DNA from 3 places in the Streptomyces sp. NPDC001796 genome. Region 1 is predicted to be linked to each of the others. Evidence: riboswitches for the same ligand, from Rfam matches in the RefSeq annotation. Region 1 holds a riboswitch; each other region holds the start of a gene.
The links. A riboswitch is a leader RNA that binds a small molecule or an ion and turns the genes downstream of it on or off. The one in region 1 is predicted to bind S-adenosylmethionine.

Region 1 (9,563 bases):
GCTGCGCCATGACGTCCCGGGCGCCCCGCACCGCTTCAAGCACCTCATGCGGGGCGACTGGCTGTGGCGTTACGAAGGCGTCGCCCACGAGCCCCGCGCCGACGAGCCCGACGTCGAGGAGGTCCTCGACGCGCTCGTCATCGAGGACCGCGCCGACGGCGGCTGCCGCAGCGGCAAGCTCGAGCGCGACGCGCGCCTGCTGCGCCGTGAACTCGAAGGTGACTCCTCCGACGCGCTGACCGTCTTCTCCCTGGCCGGGATCGAGCGCGAGCTGGGCCACACGGAAGAAGCGATCGCGCTGTACGAGCGGCGTGCCGCGATGGGTGGCCGGCCCGAGGAGGTGTACTGCTCGCTGCTGGAGGCCGGCATCCTCAGGGCCGAGAAGATGGACGACTGGGCCGGTGCGATGGACGCGTTCTCCCGGGCCTGGGAGTCGCGCCCCCGGCGCTTGGAGGCCTGCTACGAACTGGCCTCGCGGCTGCGCGTCCAGGGCCGTCACCACATCGCGTACTCCATCCTCGGTGCCGTCGTGGGCCGACCGGAACCGGACGACCTGTTCACCAAGCCCTGGGTGTACCGCTGGGGTCTGCTCTTCGAGTTCTCGATCGCGGCCTTCCATGTGGGTGACCACGCCGGCTCCCTGCGTGCGTGCGACCTGCTGCTGGCCATGCCGGACCTGCCGGACGCCGTTCGCCGCCAGACCGAGGCCAACCGGGAGTTCGCGGCCCTGGGTGCCGCGGGCGTGCCCAAGCCGTACTCCCCGACGGCCCGGCCGAAGGCCGCCCGAGTGGGAAAGGCCGCCAAGCGGTCGAAGGCCACGAAGACGACGAAGCGCAAGCGCTAGGCCTTGCCGGCGTCGGAAACCCCGCCTTCACCGCCTTCCCGGACACCCCCCTTGACGTGCGCCTGAGCCGGATCGACACTTCAGAGGAGATTTCCTAGTGGACAGGTAGGGAAACATGGGGTGCCTGAGGCCGGTCATCAGCCGTGTTCACCGCGCGCGCCGGCAGTCCCTCCTGCTGACCTCCCGCCGTCACATCGATCTGCTGCGCGTCTGCAGCGCGAGCAGCCCCCGGCGCTGAACCGGCGGAGCCACGCCCCGCCCCCGGCCCCCGCCACCTCGCGCCGTTCGCGCCGGGGAGCGCCGCCTGCCCGTGGGCCACACCCCCGCACCCTCGCGTCCCAGAACCCCGGGAGAGACATGTCCGCCCATGCCCTGACCGCACTCCCGTCCGCACAGCCGGTCCCCGCCTTCCGCGGCCGGATCGGCTGCGACGCGCGCAGCGGCCACTACGCCGTGCCGCGCCGCTACCGTCTCCACCTGTCCCTTGCGTGTCCGCACTGTCTGCGGATAGCCATCACGCACAGCCTGCTCGGCCTCGAGGACGTCTGTCCCGTCACCCTGCTGCCCGCGGTGCCCGACGGACCCGGCGGCGAGTACTCCGCGCTGCGTCCGCTGTACGAGGCCAGTGCCCACCGCTACCCCGGAGCCGCCCTGGCACCGGTGCTCAGCGACGACTGGTCGGGCCGGATCGTCAGCACCCACGCTCCGGACATCATGCGCGACCTGGCGCGGCACTTCGGCACCGGCCACCCCGCGTTGTATCCGCTGGGGTCGAACGCCGAGATCGAGGGCGTCCAGCGGCTGTGCGAGCAGGGCATCGACGGGGCCGCCCAGCGCGCCGGACGGGTCGACGCCGGCACGGAGGAACGGGACGCCGCGCTCACCTCGCTGCTGTGCACCCTGCGGTCGCTGGACGGACGGCTCGCCCGTCAGGAGTACCTGCTCGGTGACCGGCTCACCGCAGCGGACGTGGAGTTGTGGGTGAGCCTGGTGCAACTCGACACCGTGCACCGCTGGCACCTGGACGCCGCCGCCGTGCACCGCATCGCCGACCACCCGCACCTGTGGGCGTACGCCCGCCGGCTGGCCGCGCACCCGGCCTTCGGCCCGCACCTCGACCACGCCGGCATCGCCCGGCGGCATCACGCGCACTGTCGGGGACTGGAGGCCGCGGGCGCCGCGGTGCAGATCCTGGACTGGGCCTCGCACGTCCCCAACGCCGCCGCCGACTGGACCGGTTGAGAGGGAGAACGGCGTCGCTGAGCACGTATCACCTGCTGGACGCACGTTGACATTGCCTGTGGCGCCTGTATTGACTTACGGCCAGAAAGGTCATGAGCGTCAGCGACAAGCCCTGGCTGGCTGACCGGCAACCCTCGCACCGCGGTGGGGTGCCCCAGGTGACGACCCGACCGGACGACGTTTCGGTAAGCGCTTGGCCCCCCGGGCCGGAAGAACGACGGAGACAGTGATGTACGCAGCCTCGAGGACAGCCGCGGTGCGGCTCCCCGGCTGCGTCCTGCTGTGCGCCAACCGTTCCGTCGACCTGCTCCGCGTCAGCAGCGCACTGTGTACCGCCCCGGGCTCTGCCCGCTGTCACGGCTGACGGCGTTCTGAATCCCTGACGCTCACCGCCGCCGCGGTGTGCCCTCGTCCCGTCCCGTCCCCGGTGCACTCACGCTTCACCAGCCTCGTCACGCCGCGGCCCGCGCCGCCGGGCGGTGCCGTGGCGCGCCGCCCGGGGCGTCCGACTCCGCTGGAGCCTGTCATGAGTGAACCCCCCGGAGCCGCCGTGTCCCTCGCCCCGGCGCCACCAGACGAAGACATCGCGGCCACGCCCCCCGCGGCCCAGCGGGTACTGCCCCTGCGCCGGCCGGGCCGCTGGATCGCCACGGCGATCGTGCTGGTCCTCGTGGCCCAGTTCGTCCACGGCCTGGTGTCCAACCCGTTCTACCAGTGGAACCGCTTCGCCTACTGGTTCCTGCGCCCCACGATCCTCGACGGGCTGCTCATCACGCTCGAAGTCACCGCACTCAGCGCCGTGTTGGGCCTGATCGGCGGAATCGTGCTCGCACTGGCCCGGCTCTCGAAGAGCCCGGTCCTGCGCGCGGTCAGCTGGACGTACGTATGGGCGCTGCGCTCCATACCGCTGATCGTGGTGCTGATCTTCTTGTACAACTTCAGCGCCCTGTACAAGACGCTGAGCGTCGGCGTGCCCTTCGGCCCGGCCTTCTTCAGCTTCGACGAGTCCAAGCTCGCCACCGACATGGTCGTCGCCGTCGTCGGGCTGAGCCTCAACGAGGCGGCGTACGCGGCGGAGGTGGTCCGTGGCGGCATCCTCTCGGTCGACCAGGGCCAGCACGAGGCGGCCGCCGCGCTCGGTCTGCCGAAGGGCCACCAGTTCAGGCGGATCGTTTTTCCGCAGGCTCTCAGGTCCATCACCCCGAACTACGTCAACCAGCTGATCGGCCTGATCAAGAGCACCTCACTGGTGTTCTACGTGTCGCTGCTCGACCTGTTCGGCTCCGCGCAGACCATGGGCAGCACCTACCCGGGCGACATCGTGCCGCTGCTGCTGGTCGTCACCGTCTGGTACCTGATCCTGACGAGCCTGGTGTCCGTCGTCCAGTTCTACGTCGAGCGGTACTACGCCCGCGGTGCCACCCGCGCGCTGCCGCCGACCCCGTTGCAGAAGCTCCGCACCGGTCTCGCCGAGCTGCGGGCCCGTGCGCGCAGGGAGGCCGCCGTATGACCACCGACACGCTTCAGACCCGCCCCGCCGCCATCCAGGTGCACGACGTGCACAAGGCGTTCGGCACCCACCAGGTGCTGCACGGCGTGGAGTTGACCGTACGGCCTGGCGAGGTGACCGTGATCCTCGGTCCGTCCGGCTCCGGCAAGTCCACGCTGCTGCGGGTGATCAACCACCTGGAGAAGCCCGACCGCGGCTATGTCAGCGTGGGCGGCGAACCCATCGGCGTGCGCCGGCACGGAGACCACCTCAAGGAGCTGAGCGAGCGGGTCATCCTGGGGCAGCGCAGCCGCATCGGGTTCGTGTTCCAGAACTTCAACCTCTTCCCGCACCTGACCGTGCTGGAGAACGTGACAGCGGCGCCGGTGGCGACCGGCAAGCTGACCAAGCAGGAGGCCCGGGACCTGGCCCTCGACCTGCTCGGCCGGGTCGGACTCGCCGACAAGACCGGCTCCTACCCGCGGCAGCTGTCCGGCGGCCAGCAGCAGCGCGTCGCCATCGCCCGCGCGCTCGCCCTGCGGCCCGGCGTCATCCTCTTCGACGAACCCACCTCCGCCCTCGACCCCGAACTCGTCGGCGAGGTGCTGGCCGTCATCAAGGACCTGGCCGGCGGCGGCACCACGCTGGTCATCGTCACCCACGAGATCGGCTTCGCCCGCGAATGCGCCGACCGGGTGATCTTCATGGACGACGGCCGGATCGTCGAACAGGGGCCGCCCGCCCAGGTCCTGGACAACCCGCGGCACGAGCGGACCCGGGACTTCCTGAGCAAGGTGCTCTGAACCCGCCGGTCCCGCACTCCTCTCACGACCTCCCCCCAACGCCACCAACGCCACCGCTCACAGAACAAGGACAACCATGCCCACCACCGGTCTCCGCACCCGACTCCTGCGCGGCCTCACCGCAGGCACCGCCGTCGCCTCCCTCGCCGCCGGACTCGCCGCGTGCGGGGGCGAGAGCGACGCCGCCACCAGCACGGACAGCGCATCCTCCGGCACGGTCACCGTGGGCCAGCTCTCCAACGGCGCCGCCACGCAGACCGCCCTCAAGGTGTCCGAGGTGAAGTCCCTCAACGCCGAACTGCCCGACGCCATCCGCAAGAGCGGCAAGCTGGAGATCGGCATCGGCGCCCTGCCCTCCGGCTTCGCACCGCTGGCGTACGTGGGCAGCGACCAGAAGACCCTCACCGGCGCCGAACCCGACTTCGGCCGCCTGGTCGCCGCCACCCTCGGCCTCGAGCCCGTGCTGAAGAACTTCACCTGGGAGAACCTGTTCGTCGGCATCGACAGCGGCAAGGTCGACGTGGCCTTCTCCAACGTCACCGACACCGAGGAGCGCAAGAAGAAGTACGAGTTCGCCTCCTACCGGCAGGACAACCTGGCCTTCGAGGTGCCGAAGAAGAGCACCTGGAACTTCGGCGGCACCTACGAGAACCTCGCCGGCAGGACCGTATCCGTCGGCTCCGGCACCAACCAGGAGAAGATCCTCCTGGAGTGGAAGGCCAAGCTGGCCAAGGAGGGCAAGCAGCTCACCGTCAAGTACTACCCGGACCGCAACGGCACCTACCTGGCGCTGTCCAGCGGCAAGATCGACGCCTACTTCGGCCCCAACCCCGGTATCGCCTACCACATCAGGCAGGTCGCGAACACGCCCCAGGCGACCCGCAACGCGGGCGAGTTCTCCGGCGCCGGCGAGTCCCTGCAGGGCCTGATCGCGGCGACCGCGAAGAAGGACAGCGGGCTCGCGAAGCCGCTCGCCGACGCCGTCAACCACCTGATCCAGAACGGCCAGTACGCCAAGTGGCTGGCCGCCTGGAACCTGTCCAACGAGGCCGTCGCCAAGTCCGAGGTCAACCCGCCCGGGCTGCCGCTCGACAACTCCTGACCGAAGGGATTCCCGGAGTGCGGAACAGACGGCGGAGCCGGGCTGTTGTCGTTGACGACGAGCTGCGCGCCACGACGGCCGTACGGACGGAGGTGCAGGACGTGACCCGTACCGTGCACGCCCGCGTCCTGACCCCGTCCCGCCGTCCGCTTCTGCACTCCCGGGCCCACATCGATCTGCTGCGCGTGGCCGGCGCGCTCTGTTGCTCCTGACCGTCCCCAGCCCTCGGCCGGGGGTACCCCCCGTCTCGCTGCGCCCGCCCTCCGCCGCGCCCGCTCACCCCGGCCGGCGTTCCTGTACGGACTTCAGGAAGGCACCCACTCGTGTCCTCGACTTCCCCTTCCCCCCTGCACCTTGCCGTCGCCCTGGACGGCACCGGCTGGCATCCCGCCTCCTGGCGCGAGCCCGTGGCCCGGCCCCGGGACCTGTTCACGGCCGGATACTGGGCCGACCTGATCGCCGAGGCCGAAGGCGGTCTGCTCGACTTCGTGACCATCGAGGACGGGCTCGGACCCCAGTCCTCCGACTTCCTCGACCCGGACGAGCGCACCGACCAGGTGCGCGGACGCCTGGACGCCGTGCTCATCGCCTCCCGTGTCGCGCCACTGACCCGGCACATAGGGCTGGTGCCGACCGTGGTGGCCACCCACACGGAGCCGTTCCATATCTCCAAGGCGATCGCCACTCTGGACTACGTCAGCACGGGCCGTGCGGGCCTGCGCGTACAGATCACCGCGCGTCCGAACGAGGCCGCGCACTTCGGTCGCCGCACGATCCCGAGGATCTACGCCTACGACAGCCCGGACGCCCAGGGCGTCGTGACCGACCTGTTCGACGAGGCCGCCGACTACGTCGAGGTCGTCCGGCGCCTGTGGGACAGCTGGGAGGACGACGCGGAGATCCGGGACGTCGCCACCGGCCGCTTCATCGACCGGGACAAGCTGCACTACATCGACTTCGAGGGCAAGTTCTTCAGCGTCAAGGGACCGTCCATCACGCCCCGACCGCCGCAGGGCCAGCCGATCGTCACCGCTCTCGCGCACCAGACCGTCCCCTACCGGCTGGTGGCCCGCCAGGCCGACATCGGCTACGTCACCCCGTACGACGCCGACCACGCCCGGGCGATCGTCGCCGAGATCCGTGCCGAGCAGGAGAGGGCGGGCCGTGCCGAGGAGCCGCTGCACGTCTTCGGCGATCTCGTGGTCTTCCTGGACGACGACCCGGCCAGGGCCGCGGCCCGCAAGCAGCGCCTGGACGATCTCGCCGGACACGAGTACACCAGCGACGCCCGCGTTTTCACCGGCACCCCCGCTCAACTCGCCGACCTTTTGCAGGAGTTTCGGTCCGCAGGACTGACCGGCTTCCGGCTGCGCCCCGCGGTCGCCGGCCATGACCTCCCGGCCATCACCCGGGGCCTGGTCCCCGAGCTCCAGCGCCGTGACGCCTTCCGCCGCGCCTACGAGTCCGACACCCTGCGCGGACTGCTCGGGCTAGCCCGCCCCGCCAACCGCTACGCCGCAGCGACCGCCTGAGCCGGAGGGACCGCACCCACCATGAGCAAGCCGCTGAAGCAGATCCATCTGGCCGCCCACTTCCCGGGCGTCAACAACACCACCGTGTGGAGCGACCCGGCCGCCGGCAGCCACATCGAGTTCAGCTCCTTCGCCCACTTCGCGCAGACCGCCGAACGCGCCAAGTTCGACTTCCTGTTCCTCGCCGAGGGCCTGCGCCTGCGCGAACAGGGCGGGAAGATCTACGACCTGGACGTCGTGGGCCGCCCCGACACCTTCACCGTGCTCGCCGCCCTGGCGGCCGTCACCGACCGGCTCGGCCTGACCGGCACCATCAACTCCACGTTCAACGAGCCCTATGAGGTGGCCCGCCAGTTCGCCAGCCTCGACCACCTCTCCGGCGGTCGCTCGGCGTGGAACGTCGTCACCTCCTGGGACGCCTTCACCGGCGAGAACTTCCGCCGCGGCGGCTTCCTGCCGCAGGAGGAGCGCTACTCCCGGGCGAAGGAGTTCCTGGCCACGGCGAACGAACTCTTCGACTCCTGGCACGGCGACGAGATCCTCGCCGACCAGGCCGGCGGCACTTTCCTGCGGGACGCCAGGGCCGGCGCCTTCGTCCACCAGGGCGAGCACTTCGACATCCACGGCCGGTTCAACGTCCCGCGCAGCCCGCAGGGCCGCCCGGTCGTCTTCCAGGCGGGCGACTCCGAGGAGGGCCGCGAGTTCGCCGCGTCCAGTGCCGACGCCATCTTCAGCCGGCACGCCACCCTGGAGGCGGGCCAGGCCTTCTACGCGGACGTCAAGGGCCGTCTGGCCAAGTACGGACGCCGGCACGACCAGTTGCTCATCCTGCCCGCCGCGACCTTCGTCCTCGGCGACACGGACGCGGAGGCCGAGGACCTGGCCCGCGAGGTGCGCCGGCAACAGGTCAGCGGCGCCACGGCCATCAAGCACCTGGAGTTCGTCTGGAACCGGGACCTGTCGGCCTACGACCCTGACGGCCCGCTCCCCGACGTCGACCCGAACGTGAGCGAGGAGCACATCTCCCGCGGCCGTGCCCAGGTGCGCATGTACCGCGACCCGCTGGCCACCGCCCGCGAGTGGAGGGAGCTCGCCGCCGCCAACAACTGGTCCATCCGCGACCTCGTCATCCACACCGGCAACCGGCAGACCTTCGTCGGCTCCCCGTCCACCGTCGCGAAGACCATCAACGAGTTCGTGCAGACCGATGCCTCCGACGGCTTCATCCTGGTGCCGCACATCACCCCGGGCGGGCTGGACCCGTTCGCCGACAAGGTCGTCCCGCTCCTGCAGGAGCAGGGAGTCTTCCGCACCGACTACGAGGGCACGACCCTGCGCGACCACCTCGGCCTCGCCCACCCGGACACCGGGGCGCCCAGGGAGCAGGCGGCGTCGTGAGCGTGCCGCTCTGCGGGACACTCCTTCCAGTCGAGGCCCGGTACTGACAACGAGGTGGTCGGCCGGACCATGCGCGACCGCCCCGGCCGGATCGGATCCGGCCGGGGCGGCTGTCACGCGGACAGGGCTGCCGTCCTACGCGAGCGACGCCAGCGCCTCGTTCCAGGTCGCCGACGGGCGCATGACCTCGGCGGCCTTCGCCGGGTCGGGCTGGTAGTAGCCGCCGATGTCGGCCGGCTTGCCCTGGACGGCGACCAGCTCCTCGACGATCTTCTGCTCGTTGGCGGAGAGCGTCTCGGCGAGCGGGGCGAACGCCTTGGCCAGCTCGGCGTCGTCGGTCTGCCTGGCCAGCTCCTGCGCCCAGTACAGGGACAGGTAGAAGTGGCTGCCGCGGTTGTCGATGCCGCCGACGCGACGGGTCGGGGACTTGTCCTCGTTGAGGAAGGTCGCCGTGGCGCGGTCGAGGGTGTCGGCCAGCACCTGGGCACGGGCGTTGCCCGTGACCTTCGCGTACTGCTCGAAGGACGGCACCAGGGCGAAGAACTCACCCAGGGAGTCCCAGCGCAGGTAGTTCTCCTTGACCAGCTGCTGGACGTGCTTCGGGGCGGAGCCGCCGGCGCCCGTCTCGAACAGGCCGCCGCCCGCCATCAGCGGGACGACCGACAGCATCTTGGCGCTGGTGCCCAGCTCCAGGATGGGGAACAGGTCGGTCAGGTAGTCGCGCAGCACGTTGCCGGTGACGGAGATGGTGTTCTCGCCGCGGCGGATGCGCTCCACCGACAGCTTGGTCGCCTCGACGGGGGACAGGATCCGGATGTCCAGGCCCTCGGTGTCGTGCTCGGGCAGGTACTGCTTGACCTTGGCGATCAGGTTCGCGTCGTGGGCGCGGGTCTCGTCCAGCCAGAAGACGGCCGGGTCGCCGGTGGCGCGGGCGCGGGTGACGGCCAGCTTGACCCAGTCCTTGATCGGGGCGTCCTTGGTCTGGCAGGCGCGGAAGATGTCACCGGCGGAGACGGTCTGCTCGATGACCACGTTGCCGTTGCCGTCGACCAGGCGGACCGTGCCCGTGGCCGGGATCTCGAAGGTCTTGTCGTGGCTGCCGTACTCCTCGGCCTTCTGCGCCATGAGGCCGACGTTCGGAACCGAGCCCATG
Region 2 (9,563 bases), on a different contig from region 1:
GGCCCTTCTGACCCTGCGAGATCTCGAACTCGACCCGCTGGCCCTCTTCAAGGGTGCGGTAGCCGTCCATCTGGATCGCGCTGTAGTGGACGAAGACGTCCGCACCACCGTCGACCGCGATGAAGCCGTACCCCTTCTCCGCGTTGAACCACTTGACGGTGCCCTGAGCCATGCCTAACTCCCCTATTACTGGCCCTTGCACAGATCCACACTTCGCGGATCCGGGTCAGACCTCACCCCCCAACGGTTGGGGGCGTGCGCCGGAACGCGTCGACCGCGGCTGAATGTATCTGTCCAACTGCCGTCTGCAACAGGTCAATCGGACGAGAATTCGGGGTCCGACCGGTCGGGAATATACGGAGAATTCACCCGAATTCAGGGCAAGTCGGGCCGGGCAAAGGGAATGAATGGCGCAAAAACCCTGCACACTTTGGCTGCTTCTTGTCGGGCACGCGGCAGGTGATCGCGGATCCGGAAGGGGAGCCCGGGAGCGCCGTTCCCCAACTCTACCGCGCTCAACCATGCAGAATTGCCCCCTCCGTTTCTCTCACGGAGAGGGCAATTCGATGAACTCTCGGTTACCTGCGTTACCGAGGGTAAGGATCCTGCGTTCGAGGGACCGTCAGCCGCCCGCGACCGCGGGGATGATGGAGACGCCCGCGCCGTCCGGGGTGGCGGTCTGAAGGCCCTGCTCGAAGCGGACGTCGTCGTCGTTCACGTAGACGTTGACGAAGCGGCGCAGCTTGCCCTGGTCGTCCAGGACGCGTGCGGCGATGCCGGTGTGGTTCTTCTCCAGATCGGCGATGACCTCGGCGAGGGTCGCGCCCTCGGCGGTGACCTCGGCCCGGCCGCCCGTGTAGGTGCGCAGGATGGTGGGGATGCGGACGTTGACGCTCATGGGGGGATGACCTCCGGTCGGGGTACGGCTGCTGGGTTGTGGCGGGAGGAGGTCAGACGAGACCGGCCTCGCGGAAGGACTCGAGGGTAGGACGGATCGTCACGGTCAGCCCCGTGTCGGCCACCGCGTCCAGCGTCTTCAGACCGTCCCCGGTGTTGAGGACGACCGTCGTCTTCGCCGGGTCGAGGACGCCGTTCTCGATCAGCTTGCGCGTGACACCGACGGTCACGCCGCCCGCCGTCTCGGCGAAGATGCCCTCGGTGCGCGCCAGCAGCTTGATGGCGTCCACGATCTGCTCGTCCGTCACGTCCTCCACGGCGCCGCCCGTGCGGCGGGCGATGTCCAGGACGTACGGGCCGTCGGCCGGGTTGCCGATCGCCAGCGACTTGGCGATGGTGTTCGGCTTCTGCGGCCGCACCACGTCGTGGCCCGCCTTGTACGCCACCGACACCGGCGAGCAGCCCTCGGCCTGCGCACCGAAGATCTTGTACGGCTTGTCCTCGACGAGCCCGAGCTTGATCAGCTCCTGCAGACCCTTGTCGATCTTCGTCAGCTGCGAGCCGGAGGCGATCGGCACCACGATCTGGTCCGGCAGCTCCCAGCCGAGCTGCTCCGCGATCTCGTACGCCAGGGTCTTGGAACCCTCCGCGTAGTACGGCCGCAGGTTGACGTTGACGAAGCCCCAGCCCTCGCCCGCCGGGTCGCCGATCAGCTCGGAGCAGAAGCGGTTCACGTCGTCGTAGTTGCCCTCGATGCCGACGAGCTCGCCGCCGTAGATCGCGGCCATGACGACCTTGCCCTGCTCCAGGTCGTGCGGGATGAACACGCAGGAGCGGAAGCCGGCACGGGCCGCAGCGGCGCCGACCGCGCCCGCGAGGTTACCGGTGGAGGAGCAGGACAGGGTGGTGAAGCCGAAGACGCGCGCCGCCTCGAGTGCCTGGGCGACCACGCGGTCCTTGAAGGAGTGCGTCGGGTTACCGGAGTCGTCCTTCACATACAACCCGCCGGTGACGCCCAGCTCGCGCGCCAGGTTGTCGGCCTTGACGAGCTTGGTCCAGCCCGGGTTGAGGTTCGGCTTGTCGGCGACGTCCGCCGGGACCGGCAGCAGCGGCGCATAGCGCCAGATGTTCGCGGGGCCCGCCTCGATACGCTTCCGCAGCTCCTCGGTGTCGTAGCCGGAGAAGTCGTAGGCGACCTCCAGCGGGCCGAAACACTCCTCACAGGCGAAGACCGGACCGAGCGGCACGCGGTGGCCGCACTCGCGGCAGGACAGGGCCGCGGCGGGGCCGAGGTTCACGGAGTCGGTGGTGCTTGCAACTGTCTGCACAGCCATGTCAGGCGAGGCCCTTTCTCCTCATCTTCCTCACGACGCATCTCGCCGTGAGACGGAATTGGCACCTTCCCTAGCCGGGAGCCCCGCCTGCGAAGACGAGAGCCGACTGGAGGGTTGCCGGGGCTTCACCGGGCCGTGTCCCTCTGCCCCTCTGGATGAGCTGTATGTGGTTGTTTCGCCGACGACGGACCGAGGCGGACCCCGACATGCGATGGTCACCGGCGCTGTTCAAGACTGTAACCGACGGCCGGGAGAGTTGAGATAGTCGTCCGAACCGCGAGATGGATCACAAGAGAGACATTCGACCGTCCCCGACTCACCCCCCACCCCGTACGAACGTGAGGAGCCGCAGACTGTGCTGGAAGAAGTCGAGCGCTGGCTGAGCACCCGCTCCTGGTCCGTCACCGACCGCCCGCTCCACCAGATCATGGCCGCGAAGCGAGCCTCGGGCTCCTCGGTCAGCGTCGTGCTGCCCGCGCTCAACGAGGAGGAGACGGTCGGCGAGATCGTCTCCGTCATCCGCCACGACCTCGTGCGGCAGGTCCCGCTGGTCGACGAGATCGTCGTCGTCGACTCCGGCTCCACCGACCGCACGTCCCAGGTCGCCGCCGCGGCCGGCGCGAGAGTGGTGCACCGCGACACGATCCTGCCGCGCATACCGGCCGTGCCCGGCAAGGGCGAGGTGCTGTGGCGCTCCCTGCTCGTCACCGGCGGGGACATCGTCTGCTTCGTCGACGCGGACCTGAGGGAGTTCTCCTCGGACTTCGTGACCGGGATCGTGGGCCCGCTGCTCACCGACCCGGACGTGGACCTGGTGAAGGCGATGTACGACCGGCCGCTCGGCACTGAGTTCGATTCGCTCGCCTCCGGCAGGACGGCCGGACAGGGCGGCCGCGTCACGGAACTGGTGGCCCGCCCGCTGCTCAACATGCACTGGCCGCAGCTCGCCGGGTTCGTCCAGCCGCTCGGCGGCGAGTACGCGGCCCGCCGTTCCCTGCTGGAACGGCTTCCCTTCCCGGTCGGGTACGGCGTCGAGCTCGGCATGCTGGTGGACGCGCTGCACCTGGTGGGCCTGGACGCGCTGGCCCAGGTCGACGTCGGCGTGCGCAAGCACCGCCACCAGGACGGGCAGGCGCTCGGCCGCATGGCCGCCGCGATCTACCGTACGGCCCAGCTCCGCCTGGCCCGCGGCCATCTGGTCCGCCCGGCCCTCACGCAGTTCGAACGGGGGGCGGACGGCTTCGAGCCCCGGACCTACTGGGTGGACACGGAGGAGAGGCCGCCGATGGCGGAGATCGCGGAGTACATGGAACGAAAGGTGGCCTGAACCGTGTGCAGCCGGACGCCCGGACGTGACGGACACGGCTCCGCATACGGCCGAACCGTACGTTTGAGCGTTTTCGGCGCGGGCTAGGTTTCGTGGCATGGCTTCCACGCAGCATGCGCACGGCGCCCGCATCCTCGTCGCCTCCAACCGCGGCCCCGTCTCGTACGCGCTGGACGACTCCGGGCAGCTCACCGCCAAACGTGGCGGAGGCGGCCTGGTGTCCGGCCTGTCGGCGATCGGCTCCGACGCGGACGCGGTCTGGGTGTGCGCGGCCCTGAACGACGGCGACCGCGAGGCCGTACGCCGCACGGGTGGCGCACTGGATCCGGCCCACACCGGCGGCCGGCGGGTCCGGATGCTCGACATCGACGCGACGGTGTTCTCCGAGGCGTACAACGGCATCGCGAACTCGGTGCTGTGGTTCGTCCACCACATGCTGTACCAGACGCCGCTCGAGCCCGTCTTCGGCAGGGAGTTCCGGCACGCGTGGACGTCGTACGAGGCCTACAACCGCGCGTTCGCCGAGGCGCTGGCCGAGGAGGCGGCCGAGGGGGCGGCGGTCGCGGTGCAGGACTACCACCTGACGCTGGTCCCTGGGATGCTGCGGCAGTTGCGGCCGGACCTGCGGATCGGTCACTTCTCGCACACGCCGTGGGCACCGGTGGACTACTTCCGGATGCTTCCGGACGACATCGCCGGTCAGGTGCTGCGCGGCATGCTGGGCGCCGACCGGCTCGGCTTCCTCACCCAGCGGTGGGCGGACGCCTTCGCCGGGTGCTGCGAGGCGCTCGTCGGCGGGCTGGGGAACACCCGGATCGGCGTGCACGGCCTGGGCGCGGACGCGGACTTCCTGCGCGAGCGGGCGCACCGGCCGGATGTGGACGAACGGATGGCGATCCTGCGGGAGCAGATCGGCACCGGCCCCGACGGCCGCCCCCGCAAGGTGATCGTGCGGGTGGACCGGACGGAGCTGTCCAAGAACATCGTGCGGGGTCTGCTGGCGTACGAGGAGCTGCTGGAGTCCCGTCCGGAGTGGCGCGAACGGGTGGTCCACGTGGCGTTCGCGTACCCGTCCCGCCAGGACCTGGCCGTCTACCGGGAGTACACGGCGGAGGTCCAGCGGGTGGCCGCGGAGATCAACGAAAGGTACGGGACGCCGGGCTGGACCCCGGTCGAGATGCACGTCAAGGACGACTTCGCGCGCTCTCTCGCCGCGTACCGGCTCGCCGACGTGGCCCTGGTGAACCCCATCCGGGACGGCATGAACCTCGTCGCCAAGGAGGTTCCGGTGCTGTCGGACCAGGGGTGCGCGCTGGTGCTGTCGCGGGAGGCAGGGGCGTACGAGGAGCTGGGCGAGGACGCGGTGACGGTCAATCCGTACGACATCCGGGGGACGGCGGAGGCCTTGCACGAGGCGTTGTCGATGCCGGCGGGTGAGCGGGCGGAGCGCTCGAAGCGGCTCGCTGCGCAGGCCACGGCGCTTCCGCCGGCCCGCTGGTTCCTGGATCAGTTGGCTGCGCTGGAGGTTTGAGGGTCTAGTTCCGGGTGCGGGCCGGTGGGTGTTTCCCGCAGGGGCGCGCCTTCGGGCGCGCCTCAGCTCAGCCTTCGTGACAGTGACCGCAGAAGGCGGACGACCCCCTGCGGGCCGTCGACCACCAGGTCCGCCCTCTTCGCGAGTTCCGTGACCTCGTCGCTGCCGCTGCAGACGAGGAGGCCGCAGACGCCGTCGGAGCGGAGTTTGTCCACGGCGGCGAAGGCGGGGAGGTCGCCGAGGTCGTCGCCCGCGTACAGGACCGCTTCGGCGCCGGTCTCCCGGACGTACTCCGACAGGGCCACCCCCTTGTCCATGCCCGGCGGGCGCAGTTCCAGGACCATGCGGCCGGGCTCGACGATCAGGCCGTGGCGGGCGGCGAGGTCGGCGAGGGGTTCACGCAGGGCCTCGAAGGCGGCCTGCGGGTCCTCGGCACGGCGGGTGTGGACGGCGACGGCGCGGCCCTTCTCCTCGATCCAGGTGCCGCGCCAGGCGCCGATCTCGTCGAGGTAGCCGGGGAGTTCGGCGCGGACGGCGGCGACTCCGGGGTGGGGGGCCGGGGCGGTGACGGTGCCGGTTCGGGCGTCCCAGCGTTCGGCGCCGTAGTGGCCGAGGACGACGAGGTGGTCGAGTCCGGGGACGCCCGCGAAGCCGCCGTGGCGGACGGCGACGCCGGCGGGGCGGCCGGTGACGACCGCGACGGAGGCGACCTTCGGGGCGAGGGCCGCGAGGGCGGGGACCGCGTCGGGGTGGGCGCGGGCCTGGTCGGGGTCGGGGACGATCGGGGCGAGCGTCCCGTCGAAGTCGAAGGCGAGGACGGCCCGCTCGGGCCGCGCGAGGATGGCGTCGAGACCGTCACGCCCGGCCGGGGTGGCGGGCGTCGGCAAGGAGTCCGTGTGGCTGCCCATGGGTCCGACCCTATCGGCGCGGGGCCGGGCGCACCCACGGGGTCACGGGGGCGCGCCCGGCGCGTCCCAGGGCCACGCGCTCAGCGTTCCGCGCGGCGTGCCTCGCGGATGCGGCGGAGGCGGTTGACGGTGACCGGGGCGTGGGCCAGGGCCCTGGGGTCGTCGAGGAGGGCGTTGAGCAGCTGGTAGTAGCGGACGGGGGCGAGATGGAGCTGCTCCCGTATGGCCCGCTCCTTGGCCCCCGGCCCGGAGAAACCGCGGCCCTCCAGGGCCAGGATGGCCTTCTCTCTCGGGTTCAGGTCGTCCATGGGGGAACCGTAACCGGTGGGTCCGACACGCTCCCCCGCGTGCCTGCCGTCAGCGGGCCGCGTTGTCCGCTGTGACGGCCGCCCGCTGCAGCTGGCCCAGGATCGCCGCCGGGCTGCCGTCCGGGCCGACCGCCTTGCCTATCTGCTTCTTGATGTCCGCGCTGACGGTCGCCCACGACGTCTTGCCGACCGGGTACAGCTCGGCGCTCGGCAGCTCCTGGAGGAACGGCTCCAGGTCCTGGTCCCTGGACGACTGCGCCATGGCCTCCTGGGCGGAGCTCGTCACGGGCAGCAGGTCGTACTCCCGGGAGAAGGACAGCACGTTCTTCTCGCTGTACACGTAGTCGAGGAACTCACGGATCTGGTCCTTGTGGCCGCCCTGCCGGAACGCCATCATCCAGTCCGCCACGCCCATGGTCGACTTCGCCCGGCCGTTGATCCCGGGCATCGGCACCATGCCGAACCTCACGCCCTTCTCGCGCGCCGCCTTCATCAGGGACGGGTGGCCGTTCAGCATCCCGACCTCGCCACGCGTGAACGCGGCGAAGGCGTCGGCGCGGTTCAGCCTCCCCGGCGCCACCGGGCCCGTCAGCCCCTTGCTCACCAGGTTGTCCTTCAGCCAGGTGAAGGTGGCCACGTTCTGCGTGGAGTCGAGGTCGTAGGAGCCGAAGGCGTCCAGGTAGCCGGCACCGCCGCTGAGCAGCCACTGCATCGTCTCCGCCTGCGCCTCCTCGGGGCCCAGCGGCAGCGCGTAGGGGTACTTCACGCCCTTGGCCCTGAGCAGCTGCGCGTCCGTCGCCAGGTCGCTCCAGCTCTGCGGCGGGGTGGTGATGCCGGCCTCGGAGAACAGCGTCTTGTTGTAGAAGAGGATCCGCGTGGAGGCGGCGAACGGCATGCCGTACTGGGTCCGGTTCACCTTGCCGGCGTCACTCAGCTCAGAGGCGAAGTCCGCCTGGACGGGGATCGAGAGGACGTCCGAGGCCTCGTACAGCTTGCCCGCCGCGGCGTAGTCCGCGTACGCCCCGATCTGCGCCATGTCGGGAGCGTCGCCCCTGGCCACCATCTCCTTGACCTTGCGGTCCACGTCGTTCCACGAGTAGACGCCGACGTCGACCTTGATTCCGGAGTGCTCCGCCTCGAAGTCCTTGACCAGCTGGTCCCAGTACTTCTTGGAGCTGTTCCCCGACGAGTCCCCGTAGTCCGCGGCCACCAGCCGCAGGGTGACGTCCCCGGAACCCACCGCACCCGCGCAGCTCGCCAGGGCTCCGGTCATGCCGAGGGCGGACACCGCCGCGATCAGACCCCTGCCCCATGTCGTCCTGCGCGTTCCGCGTCGCTGCACTGCTCTGGCCCTGCCGTCTCGTCATTCGGAATATCCAAAGGATAAGGTCTACACCACCTGAGTGGACTAGACCTCTTCCGGGTCGAGGGGCGACACTGGTCCCCGTGAGACATGTCATCGCCCTGGATGTGGGCGGCACCGGGATGAAGGCCGCCCTGGTCGGGGCCGGGGGCGAGCTGCTGCACCGGGCGCGCCGGGCCACCGGACGTGAGCGCGGGCCGGACGCCGTGGTGGAGTCGGTTCTCGCCTTCGCCGCCGAGCTGCGCGCGCACGGCGAGCGCCACCTGGGCGAACCCGCGGCCGCCGCGGGCGTCGCCGTCCCCGGGATCGTGGACGCCGAGCGCGGTGTCGCCGCCTACTCGGCCAACCTGGGCTGGCGCGATGTGCCCCTGCGGGATCTGCTCAGCCGCCGCCTCGACGAGGTGCCCGTGGCGCTGGGGCACGACGTGCGCACCGGCGGGCTCGCCGAGGGGCGCCTCGGCGCCGGCCGGGGGACGGACCGGTTCCTGTTCGTGCCGCTCGGCACCGGGATCGCGGGCGCCATCGGCATCGGCGGCCGGATGGAGGCCGGGGCGCACGGTTTCGCGGGCGAGATCGGCCACATCGTCGTACGGCCGCAGGGGAGCCCGTGCCCGTGCGGTCAGCGCGGCTGTCTGGAGCGGTACGCGTCCGCGGCCGCCGTGGGTGAGGCGTGGGCCGAGGCGGCCGGTGCCCCGGAGGCGGACGCCGCCGACTGCGCGAAGGCCGTGGCGTCGGGGGACCCGCGGGCGCGCAAGGTCTGGCAGGACGCCGTGGACGCCCTCGCCGACGGCCTGGTGACGGCGCTCACCCTGCTGGACCCGCGCACCCTGATCATCGGTGGCGGGCTCGCCGAGGCCGGGGAAACGTTGTTCGCACCGCTGCGCGCGGCCGTGCGTCGCCGCGTGACCTTCCAGAAGCTGCCGTCGATCGTCCCCGCGACGCTGGGGGATGCGGCCGGCTGCCTCGGTGCCGGGCTCATGGCCTGGGATCTCCTCGAAACCACTGACCCTGCGGAGGTAACCATCTGATGGCCACTACGAAGGTTCTCGCCGGTGCCCGGGTGGTACTGCCCAGCGGGGTCGTGGACGACGGCCGCCTGGCCGTGGAGGGCACGCGCATCGCCGGGTCCGCCCCCGAGAGCGCCGAGATCATCGACGTAAGCGGCCACTGGCTGGTCCCCGGCTTCGTGGACATCCACAACCACGGCGGCGGCGGTGCGTCCTTCTCCGGCACGGTGGACGACGTCCTGACGGCCCTGCGCACCCACCGGGAGCACGGCACCACCACGCTCGTCGCCTCCACCGTCACCGACGACATGGACGTCCTCGTCCAGCAGGCGGGACTGCTGTCGGAACTGGCCGAGCAGGAGGACATCGCCGGCATCCACTTCGAGGGGCCGTTCATCTCGCCGTGCCGCAAGGGCGCGCACTCGGAGGCGCTGCTGCGCGATCCCGATCCGGCGGAGGTGCGCAAGCTGATCGACGCCGCGCGCGGCCGGGCCGCGATGGTGACGCTCGCCACCGAACTGCCCGGCGGCCTGGACTCCGTACGGCTGCTCGTCGAGCACGGGGTGATCGCGGCGATCGGGCACACGGACGCGACCTACGAGCAGACGGTCCAGGCCATCGACGCGGGCGCCACGGTCGCCACCCACCTGTTCAACGCGATGCCGCAGCTCGGCCACCGCGCCCCCGGCCCCGTCGCCGCCCTGCTGGAGGACGAGCGGATCACGGTGGAGCTGATCGACGACGGCGTCCATCTGCATCCGGCGGCGCTGCGGCTGGCGTTCCGTCAGGCGGGCGCGGCGCGGGTGGCGTTCATCACGGACGCCATGGACGCGGCCGGTATCGGGGACGGGCGGTACATGCTCGGCCCGCTCGAGGTCGAGGTCCGTC
Region 3 (9,563 bases), on a different contig from region 1:
CCGGGCGTACTGCCGCAGCTGTGCGGGCAGTTCGGCGAGGGTCAGCCCGCCGAAACCGTCGGACACGATCTGCACGACCCGGCGGCGCACGCCGTCGGGCAGCGGACGGTCGAGCACCTCAGCGGTGCCGTCGACCGGCTCCCCGCCTTTGGTCTCAGCCATCCTTCACCCCATACGCCCTGCGGGGCCGCCTCCCTCAGGAGCCGGCGCCCGGCCTGTCCACGAGTTCCACCTGGTCGGCCGCGTTGCACCAGCGGCAACGGACCGACTCGATGGTCTCACTGACCACCTCGCGCTCCTCGACCTTCGGCTCCCCGGCCAGATCGAGGTGCACGTACTCGACGACCTTCGACGAGCGGGTCACGTCGAAACGGGTGAGGTTGCCACAGAGGGTGCAGCGCCAGCGGGTCGTCTCCGTCGGCAGGGGAACCGTCATCGTGGGTGCTCTTCCTTCTTCCAGTCTCCGTGATGCGCCAGTTTCCCTGGAGCGTGTGGCTCGTAACCCTACGGCCTGGCGAGTACCCGCCGCCCGCCCGTTCCACGGCGGCGAGGCACTCTGTGCGGATCGGTCCGGTTACGCCATGCTCTGTACCATGATCAGCACCTGGACCAGGTCGGCCGTGGGAGCGCTGCGCGGACAGTCGGCGCCGGTGACGTACGGGCTGATCGTCCTGTGCTGTGCGCTCTTCGTCGTCGGACCGGCCGCGGGGCTGAGTCCGGCCTACGGGACCGGGGACGCGCTGCTCGCCGCTCAGCGGGCCTACTTCGCCCGCTGGGGCGTGGTGCCGGCGGAGCTGTTCAGCGGGGCCCCGCGGGCGGCGCTGACGCCCGCGACCGCGCTGTTCGTGCACGGCAGCTGGGTGCATCTGCTGGGCAACATGCTCTTCCTCTACGTCTTCGGGGCCATGGCCGAGGAGCGGATGGGGCATGTGGAGTTCGCCCTGTTCTACCTGGGCTGCGGCTGTCTGGCGCTGCTGGGGTACGCGGCGGCCAACGCCGCGTCGGCGCAGACGCTGGTCGGAGCGTCCGGGGCGATCTCCGCGGTCCTGGGTGCGTTCCTGTTCCTCTTCCCCAAGGCGCGGGTGACCAGTCTCTTCCCGTTCCTGTTCTTCCTGCCGCTGAGGTTCCCGGCCTGGGTGGTGCTGCCGTTCTGGGCGTCCCTGCAGTGGATGGCGGCGGGCCGGGCCGCGCAGGGGCCCGGGGTGGCCTACCTGGCCCACCTGGTGGGGTTCTCGCTGGGGTTCCTCTACGCGTGGGTGCGCTACACGCCTACGAGTAGGGTGAAGCCACCAGCCGAGGCCCCCGAGGGAGAACAGCAGCCGTGATCACCGCGATCGTGCTCATCAAGACCAGCGTGGACCGGATCCCCGAGATCGCGGAGAGCATCGCCTCGCTGGATTCCGTCAGCGAGGTCTTCTCCGTCACGGGGACGTACGACCTGATCGCCATGGTGCGGGTGAAGGAGCACGAGGAACTGGCGGACGTCATCCCCGGGCGGATCAGCAAGATCCCGGGGGTGGAGGCGACGGACACCCACGTGGCGTTCCGTACGTACTCCCAGCACGACCTGGAGGCGGCGTTCGCGATCGGGCTGGACTCCTGATCCGCCCGATCCGCTGAACACCGCCTCACCGGCCCTGCCAGTTCAGACCGCCGGGACGCAGCGGCCGTTCTCCGTGCGGTACTGCCACCGCGCGCCGTCGCTCACCAGTTCCTTCACCGCGTTGACGAAGCGCTCCACATGCTCGTCGGGGGTGCCGGCGCCGAAGCTCACCCGGATCGCGTTGAGGGACTTCTCTCCGGGCGCCGCCTCGGGGGCGCCGCACTCGCCCTGGGTCTGGGGGTCGCTGCCGAGCAGGGTGCGGATCAGCGGGTGGGCGCAGAACAGGCCGTCGCGGACGCCGATGCCGTACTCGGCGGAGAGAGCGGCGGCGAAGTGGGAGCTGTTCCAGCCCTCGACGACGAAGGAGATCACGCCGACGCGGGGGGAGTCGTCGCCGAAGAGGGAGAGGACCCTGACCTCGCGAACGTCGGCGAGGCCCTCCCTGACCTTGCGGATCAGGTGCTGCTCCCGGGCGACCAGGGTGTCGAAGCCGGCCTCGGTGAGGGCCTTGCAGGCGGAGGCGATGGCGTAGGCGCCGATCACGTTCGGGGAGCCGGCCTCGTGGCGGGCCGCCGTGTCGTGCCACTCCACGTCCACTCCCCCGTCCGTCCTGCGTGTGACCTTGCGGCTGGCGCCGCCGCCCGCGAGGTACGGCTCGGCCTGGCGCAGCCAGTCGGCGCGGCCGGCCAGGACGCCGGAGCCGAAGGGGGCGTAGAGCTTGTGGCCGGAGAAAGCGACCCAGTCCACGTCGAGGTCCTTGACGGACACCGGGTGGTGCGGGGCGAGCTGGGCGGCGTCCAGGACGATGCGGGCGCCGTGCGCGTGGGCTGCCGCCGCCAGCTCGCGCACCGGCCACAGCTCGCCGGTGACGTTGGAGGCGCCGGTGACGCAGACCAGGGCCGGGCCGTGGGGTTCGCGGTCGGCGAGGGCGCGCTCCAGGGTCTCGACGGCCTGCCGGGGGCTGCTCGGGGCGTCGAGGTAGGTGACCCGGGCGTCCCGCCACGGCAGCAGGGAGGCGTGGTGCTCGGTCTCGAAGACGAAGACCTGGCAGTCGGCCGGGAGGGCGGCTGCGAGGAGGTTGAGCGAGTCGGTGGTGGAGCGGGTGAAGACCACCTGGTCGGTGTCGCGGCAGTCGAGGAAGTCGGCGACCGTGCGGCGGGCGTTCTCGAACAGGTCGGTGGACAGCTGGGAGAGGTAGCCGGCGCCGCGGTGGACGCTGCCGTAGTAAGGGGCGTACGCCGCCACGTCGTCCCAGACGCGCTGCAGCGCGGGGGCGCTGGCCGCGTAGTCGAGCGCGGCGTAGGTGACGTCGCCGCCGGTGACGAGCGGGACGGTGACATCACGGCCCAGAACGGGCAGCGGGGCACAGACGGACTGGTCGGCGGCAAGGGTGGAGACGGACATGGGTGTACTCCCGTAGGGCAGGCGAGACTCACCGGTGCCGGAGGCGCGCAAGGGCGCAACGGTATCCACGGCACGGAGAAGGTGAAAGGAGAAAAGGGTGTGCGGAGGCGGGGCTCTGCGGCCCTAGCGCATTCGCTTGCTCACGGAAGGCTCCCTCGAACGACCAGGACCCCTGGAAGGAACGAGGGGTCCGCGCTTGCCGCAGACCTCGCTGCCTGCGACCTGGTCTTCACCCGGGGCACCCCGCCACGGACGGAGGGTTGCCGGACAGTCGGCCGGGGCCGAATGACTGTCGCTCATGACCTGATGTGGAAGTTACGGCAAGTGATCAGCTGCTCGCAACTTCTGTCCGTATACCGGGACGGGCGGACCCGTCCCGGTGCGTCACCGAACCAGGTGGTGCTTCGAGTGCCGCCCCCAGCGCATGCCGAACAGGACGAGACTGGCCAGGAACACCACTATGCCGATGATCAGGAGGTAGAACAGCCCCTTCGCGACCGCGCCGATGATGCCGAGGGCGACCGCCGCGAGGATCAGGAACAGGAAGACCGCCATGGTGACCACTTCCTTCGGCCCGGGGATCAGCGGCGCGCGAGGCGGCGTCCGCGGTCGGCGCCGGGCTCATAGGCCCTGTCGTAGTGTTTGAAGATCTCTTCTTCCCGCTCGATCGGCAGCACGTCGTCCACGCCGATGGACGGCGCCTTGCGTACCTGCCCCTTGGAGTGGGCCACCTGGACGTATCCGGGTCCCACCGTCGCCTCGTCGATGGGGACGAAGACGAGCCTCTGCCGGGTCACCATCCCGGTGCGGACGGTGGCCATGGCGGGCGTGTCGGTGGTGGTGTCGACGTACACCGCCTCCAGGGACCCGATCTTGCGGCCCTTGGCGTCGATCACGTCCCGGTTGCGCCACTCGCGGATATCGGCTGAATGGATCATGCCCAGCCTCCTTGCGGCCCGCGGGGGGAGGAGCTGCCTTTGTCTCACTGTACTCCAGCCAGCCTGACCTGGCCTTTTCCGCGGGCCTGCCAGGAGTCAGGCGTTGCTGGCGGCCACCCACCGCTCCAGGGCGCGCTTGGCCGCTCCCGAGTCGATCGACTCGGCGGCCTTGGCCATGCCGGTGCGGAGCTGGTCCGCCAGCGGGCCGTCACCCGGCTCCAGCGCCACCAGGGCCGCTGCCGAGTTCAGCAGGACGGCGTCCCGTACCGGGCCCGTCTCCCCGTCGAGGAGGCGGCGGGCGACCTCGGCGTTGTGGGACGGGTCGCCGCCGCGCAGGGCCTCCACCGGGACCAGTTCGATACCGGCGTCGCGCGGGTCGAAGGTCTCCTCGGTGACCTTGCCGTCGCGGACGATCCAGACGTGGGACGTGGCAGTCGTCGTCAGCTCGTCGAGGCCGTCGTCGCCGCGGAACACCAGGGAGGAGTTGCCGCGCTCGGCGAGCACCCCCGCGATCATCGGCGCCAGTCGCGGGTCTGCGACGCCGACCGCCTGGGCCTTCACCTTCGCCGGGTTGGTCAGCGGGCCGAGGGCGTTGAAGACGGTCCGGATACCCAGCTGACCGCGCGCGGCGGCGACATGGCGCAGCGCGGGGTGGAACTTCACCGCGAAACAGAAGGTGATGCCCGCCTCCTCCGCGACCTGCGCCACCCGCTGGGGCGTGAGGTCGAGGTTGACGCCCAGCTTCTCCAGGACGTCCGACGAGCCCGACGCCGACGAGGCCGCGCGGTTTCCGTGCTTGACGACCTTGGCCCCCGTGCCGGCCACCACCAGCGCCGACATCGTGGAGATGTTCACCGTCTTCGCGCCGTCGCCGCCCGTGCCGACGATGTCGACCGTGCGGCCCGACACCTCGATCACGTTGGCGTGCTCGTACATCGCCCGGACCACACCGGTGATCTCCTCGACGGTCTCGCCCTTGGCCCGCAGCGCCACCACGAACCCGGCGATCTGCGCGTCCGTCGCCTCGCCGCGCATGATGCGGTCCATCGCCCAGGCCGTGTCGTCCGCGCTCTGGTCGCGGCCCTCGAGGAGCCCGTTCAGCACCTGGGGCCAGGAACGGCCCGCCGCGGTGTCGCCTCCAGCGGGGTGCACAGCGCTCATAAGCCGCTCCTGGGTCGGTGTCCCGGACTACGGGACGCGAGTCTCGAACAGGTCCACCCTATCCAGCCGGGAGCATGGCGAAGGGCCCCGTCCGAACACCGGACGGGGCCCTCCACCGTGGCGTGGCGTGCAGCGATCAGTGGTGGCCGTGGCCGCTCGTGATCTCCTTGTACTCCTCGACCGTGGGCTTGGGGATCTGGTTGTTCTCCCCGTAGTACGCGTTGCTGAGCTTGGCGCGCAGCTTCGCGGAGCCCTTGATCTTCCGCTCGACGCCGTTCTCGTCGACCGTCGGGCCGAGTTCGGCCGGCTTGTACTGCTCGTGCGCCGTGAGCGTGTGCAGCTGCTCCTGGCTGAGCGGCTCGTGGACCTCGATGAACTCACCGTGCGGCAGCCGCTTGATGATGCCCGACTCGCGGCCGTGCAGCACCTTGTCGCGGTCCCGGCGCTGCAGGCCGAGGCAGATCCGCTTGGTGACGATGAACACGAGGACCGGCACCACGAAGAAGGCGACGCGGACGAACCAGGTGATCGCGTTGATCGACAGGTGGAAGTGGGTGGCCCACAGGTCGTTGCCACCACCGACCAGCAGTACGAAGTACCACGAGATCCAGGCGGCACCGAACGCGGTGCGCGTCGGAGCGTTGCGCGGGCGGTCCAGGATGTGGTGCTCGCGCTTGTCGCCGGTGACCCAGGACTCGATGAACGGGTAGACCGCGATCGCGACCAGGACCAGCGGGAAGATCACCAGCGGGACGAACACGCCCAGGACGAGCGTGTGGCCCGCGAAGTTGATCTCCCAGCCCGGCATCGTGCGGATCAGGCCCTCGGAGAAGCCCATGTACCAGTCGGGCTGGGCGCCCGTGGACACCTGGTCCGGACGGTAGGGGCCGATGGCCCAGATCGGGTTGATGGTGGCGATCGCCGCGATGGCCGCGATGACGCCGAAGACCAGGAAGAAGAAGCCTCCGGCCTTGGCCATGTACACCGGCATCAGCGGCATGCCGACGACGTTGGTGTTCGTCTTGCCGGGGCCCGCGAACTGCGTGTGCTTGTGGTAGACGACCAGGATCAGGTGGCCCACCACCAGGCCGAGCATGATGCCCGGCAGCAGCAGGATGTGGATCGAGTAGAACCGGGCCACGAAGTCGCCGCCCGGGAACTGGCCGCCGAAGAGGAAGAACGACAGGTACGTGCCGACGATCGGCACGGACAGGATCGCGCCCTCCATGAAGCGGACACCGGTGCCGGAGAGCAGGTCGTCCGGGAGCGAGTAACCGGTGAAGCCGGTGAACATGCCGAGGACGAACAGCAGGAAGCCGAACACCCAGTTGATCTCACGCGGCTTGCGGAACGCGCCGGTGAAGAAGACGCGCATCATGTGCACGAACATGCCGGCGAGGAAGATCAGCGCCGCCCAGTGGTGGATCTGACGGACCAGCAGACCGCCGCGGACGTCGAAGCTGATGTGCAGCGTCGAGTTGAACGCCTCGCTCATCAGCTGACCCTGAAGCGGCACGTAACTGCCGTGGTACACCACCTCGTTCATCGAGGGGTGGAAGAACAGGGTCAGGTAGACACCCGTGAGGATGATGATGAGGAAGCTGTAGAGGCAGACCTCGCCCAACATGAACGACCAGTGGTCGGGGAAGATCTTCCGCATGTTGGACTTCGCCAGGGTGTAGATGCCCAGGCGTCCGTCGGCCCAGTCGGCGACGCGCTCGCCGGCCGGTGCCCGTCCGCGCGACGCGGACCCGTTGCTCGATGTAGTGCTCATCCGCGCTCCCAGAAGGCAGGACCGACGGGCTCCTCGAAGTCGCCGAGCGCTTCGAGGTAACCGTCCGCGTTGACGCCGATGCGCAGCTGCGGCAGGGCGTGACCGGCCGGGCCGAAGATGACCCGGGCACCGTCGGAGAGGTCGAAGGTGGACTGGTGGCACGGGCAGAGGACGTGGTGCGTCTGCTGCTCGTACAGGGAGATCGGACAACCCACGTGGGTGCAGATCTTCGAGTAGGCCACGATGCCCTCGTGGGACCACTCGAGTTCCTTCTTGTCCTTGATGTTCTCCGGCTGCAGCCGGACGATCATCAGCGCCGCCTTGGCGATCTCCACCTGGAAGTCCTCGCTGGTCTCCTCCAGGCCCTCGGGCTTGGCGAAGGTGAGCGAACCGACCTGGACGTCCGAGGGACGCAGCGGCTGGTTCGTGTTCATGTTGACGAGGAGCTTGCCCTTGGACCACATGGTGTGGCGCAGCTTCGTCCCGGGCAGCGGGCCCAGGTCGCGCAGCAGGAAGAGGCCGGAGAGCGGGAACATGGCCAGCGCGCCGAGCATCGTGGTGCGGATCAGCTTGCGGCGGCCGATCACCGACTCCTTGGCGCCCTGCCGGAAGTCGGCCATGACCTTGGCCTTGACCTCGGGGGACGCCTCGACCGGGTGACGCTCGTCGGCGATCTCCACGTCGGACATCAGGGTGCGGGCCCAGTGGACCGCGCCCGCGCCGATCGTGAACAGCGCCACGCCGAGCGTCAGGCCCAGCGCGAAGTTCATCGCGCTGATGTGCCCGATCGGGAAGACGTAGATCGACTTGTCGTTCGGGATCCCGACGTACGAGGCGATGAAGCCGAGGGTGGCCAGCATCGACACGGTGAACAGCAGGGCGACCGTGCGCTCGGAGCGCTTGGCGGCCCGCTCGTCGATGTCCTGGATGCGGTGCTCGTGGGGCGGCAGCCCCGGGTCGGCGAACGGGTTCTCCTCGTCCGCGACGGCTACCGCACCGGACTCGGTGTCCTGCTCAGCGGGCAGGTTCTCTTCTGGAATGTCGTGGCTACTCATGACTTCTTGGCCTTTGCGGTCCGAGCGGCGACCCAGACGGCGACGACGATCAGCGCGCCGAGGCCGAAGATCCAGGCGAACAGGCCCTCGGAGACCGGGCCGAGACCGCCCAGCTTGAGACCGCCGGGGTTCTCGGTCTGGTCGCCGTTGACCGCGTTCAGGTACGCGATGATGTCCTTCTTGTTCTGCTGCGACAGCGTGGTGTCCGGGAAGGACGGCATGTTCTGCGGGCCGGTCTGCATGGCCTCGTAGATGTGCTTGGGGTCGACACCCTCGAGGCTCGGGGCGAACTTGCCGTGCGTCAGCGCGCCGCCCTCACCGGTGAAGTTGTGGCACTGCGCGCAGTTCGTACGGAAGAGCTCACCGCCCTTGGCGATGTCGGCGCCTTCCGGGCTGTAGTCGTTCTTCGTCGGGATCGCCGGGCCGGCGCCGAGGGACGAGATGTACGCCGCGAGCTGGTCGATCTGGGTCTGGTTGTAGATCGGCTTCTTCCGCGGCACCTGGGCGCCCTGCGAGGTGGCGGCGGGCATACGCCCGGTGCCGACCTGGAAGTCGACGGCCGCGGCACCCACGCCCACCAGGCTCGGACCGTCGGAACTGCCCTGACCGTTGGTGCCGTGGCAGCTGGCGCAGCCCACCTGGTAGAGCTTCTTGCCCTCGTCGATGGCGAGGGACTGGGCGGTCGTATCGGCCTGCGCCTGGGTCGCGGGCGCGAACGCTGCGTACAGCCCCCCGGTGGCCGCCAGCGCGAGGAGTAGGACGACGACAGCCGCCAGCGGATGGCGTCGTCGTGCGGAGAGCTTTTTCACGGATTACCCCGGTGTCAGGATCTTCTGCGTCGATGCTTCTGGAGGTGGATCGGGTCGTCGGGGGCGATCGGCTCCCCCGGTCGGGGGACCGTCCGCCGCGCGGCGGCCGACTACCGGATCATGTAGATCGTGGCGAAGAGGCCGATCCAGACGACATCGACGAAGTGCCAGTAGTAGGACACGACGATGGCGGCGGTCGCCTGCTCATGGGTGAACCTGCGCGCCGCGTAGGTGCGGCCGAGGACCAGGAGGAAGGCGATGAGACCACCCGTCACGTGCAGGCCGTGGAAGCCGGTGGTCAGGTAGAACACCGAGCCGTACGGGTCCGAGGACAGCGAGAGGCCGTCCTTCTTGACCAGCTCGGTGTACTCGAAGATCTGACCGCCGACGAAGATCGCACCCATGATGAAGGTGACGATGAACCAGCCCCGGAGCTTCTTCACGTCCCCGCGCTCGGCGGCGAACACGCCGAGCTGGCAGGTCAGGGAGGAGAGCACCAGGATCGTGGTGTTCGTCGCCGAGAACGGGAAGTTGAGATGGCTCGCCATCTCCTTCCAGTGAGCCGGCCCGGTCACCGATCGCAGGGTGAAGTACATCGCGAAGAGGGCCGCGAAGAACATCAGCTCGGAACTCAGCCAGATGATGGTTCCGACGCTGGTGAGGTTCGGCCGGTTGACCGACGGGTGCGCGTGCCCGGTTTCTACTGTCGTTGCTGTCGCCACGACCGACATTATGTCGGTCGCTTATCTCGCCCTCACTCCGGGGGGTGCCGTTCGGAGTGTCCGTCCCGTCTGTAGTGCCCGGATGGCGCACCGAAGG

Region 2: it holds a riboswitch for S-adenosylmethionine, as region 1 does, so the genes downstream of both, thrC (threonine synthase) here and ACFYZE_RS21715 (amino acid ABC transporter permease) in region 1, are expected to answer to the same signal.
Region 3: it holds a riboswitch for S-adenosylmethionine, as region 1 does, so the genes downstream of both, ACFYZE_RS02600 (aminotransferase class V-fold PLP-dependent enzyme) here and ACFYZE_RS21715 (amino acid ABC transporter permease) in region 1, are expected to answer to the same signal.

Annotation. Positions count from the first base shown of each region.
Region 1 covers NZ_JBIAUC010000010.1:137,772-147,334, reverse strand. The annotation lists gene ACFYZE_RS21725 (glycosyltransferase) at 1-844, shown strand, start outside; gene ACFYZE_RS21720 (glutathione S-transferase C-terminal domain-containing protein) at 1,202-2,086, shown strand; SAM riboswitch class IV at 2,175-2,284, shown strand; gene ACFYZE_RS21715 (amino acid ABC transporter permease) at 2,613-3,596, shown strand; gene ACFYZE_RS21710 (amino acid ABC transporter ATP-binding protein) at 3,593-4,378, shown strand; gene ACFYZE_RS21705 (transporter substrate-binding domain-containing protein) at 4,455-5,480, shown strand; gene ACFYZE_RS21700 (putative leader peptide) at 5,582-5,692, shown strand; gene ACFYZE_RS21695 (LLM class flavin-dependent oxidoreductase) at 5,804-7,012, shown strand; gene ACFYZE_RS21690 (NtaA/DmoA family FMN-dependent monooxygenase) at 7,034-8,410, shown strand; gene ACFYZE_RS21685 (NADP-dependent isocitrate dehydrogenase) at 8,546-9,563, opposite strand, start outside.
Region 2 covers NZ_JBIAUC010000023.1:35,069-44,631, reverse strand. The annotation lists gene ACFYZE_RS31380 (cold-shock protein) at 1-172, opposite strand, end outside; gene ACFYZE_RS31375 (MoaD/ThiS family protein) at 623-898, opposite strand; gene thrC (threonine synthase) at 951-2,231, opposite strand; SAM riboswitch class I at 2,250-2,393, opposite strand; gene ACFYZE_RS31365 (glucosyl-3-phosphoglycerate synthase) at 2,587-3,558, shown strand; gene ACFYZE_RS31360 (trehalose-6-phosphate synthase) at 3,656-5,089, shown strand; gene otsB (trehalose-phosphatase) at 5,152-5,997, opposite strand; gene ACFYZE_RS31350 (DUF3263 domain-containing protein) at 6,078-6,305, opposite strand; gene ACFYZE_RS31345 (extracellular solute-binding protein) at 6,355-7,578, opposite strand; gene ACFYZE_RS31340 (ROK family protein) at 7,752-8,696, shown strand; gene nagA (N-acetylglucosamine-6-phosphate deacetylase) at 8,696-9,563, shown strand, end outside.
Region 3 covers NZ_JBIAUC010000001.1:580,377-589,939, reverse strand. The annotation lists gene ACFYZE_RS02620 (NYN domain-containing protein) at 1-162, opposite strand, end outside; gene ACFYZE_RS02615 (hypothetical protein) at 197-436, opposite strand; gene ACFYZE_RS02610 (rhomboid family intramembrane serine protease) at 594-1,325, shown strand; gene ACFYZE_RS02605 (Lrp/AsnC family transcriptional regulator) at 1,322-1,603, shown strand; gene ACFYZE_RS02600 (aminotransferase class V-fold PLP-dependent enzyme) at 1,646-3,007, opposite strand; SAM riboswitch class IV at 3,195-3,311, opposite strand; gene ACFYZE_RS02595 (hypothetical protein) at 3,392-3,562, opposite strand; gene ACFYZE_RS02590 (PRC-barrel domain-containing protein) at 3,589-3,945, opposite strand; gene trpD (anthranilate phosphoribosyltransferase) at 4,042-5,106, opposite strand; gene ACFYZE_RS02580 (cytochrome bc complex cytochrome b subunit) at 5,243-6,880, opposite strand; gene ACFYZE_RS02575 (Rieske 2Fe-2S domain-containing protein) at 6,877-7,935, opposite strand; gene ACFYZE_RS02570 (c-type cytochrome) at 7,932-8,744, opposite strand; gene ACFYZE_RS02565 (heme-copper oxidase subunit III) at 8,855-9,475, opposite strand.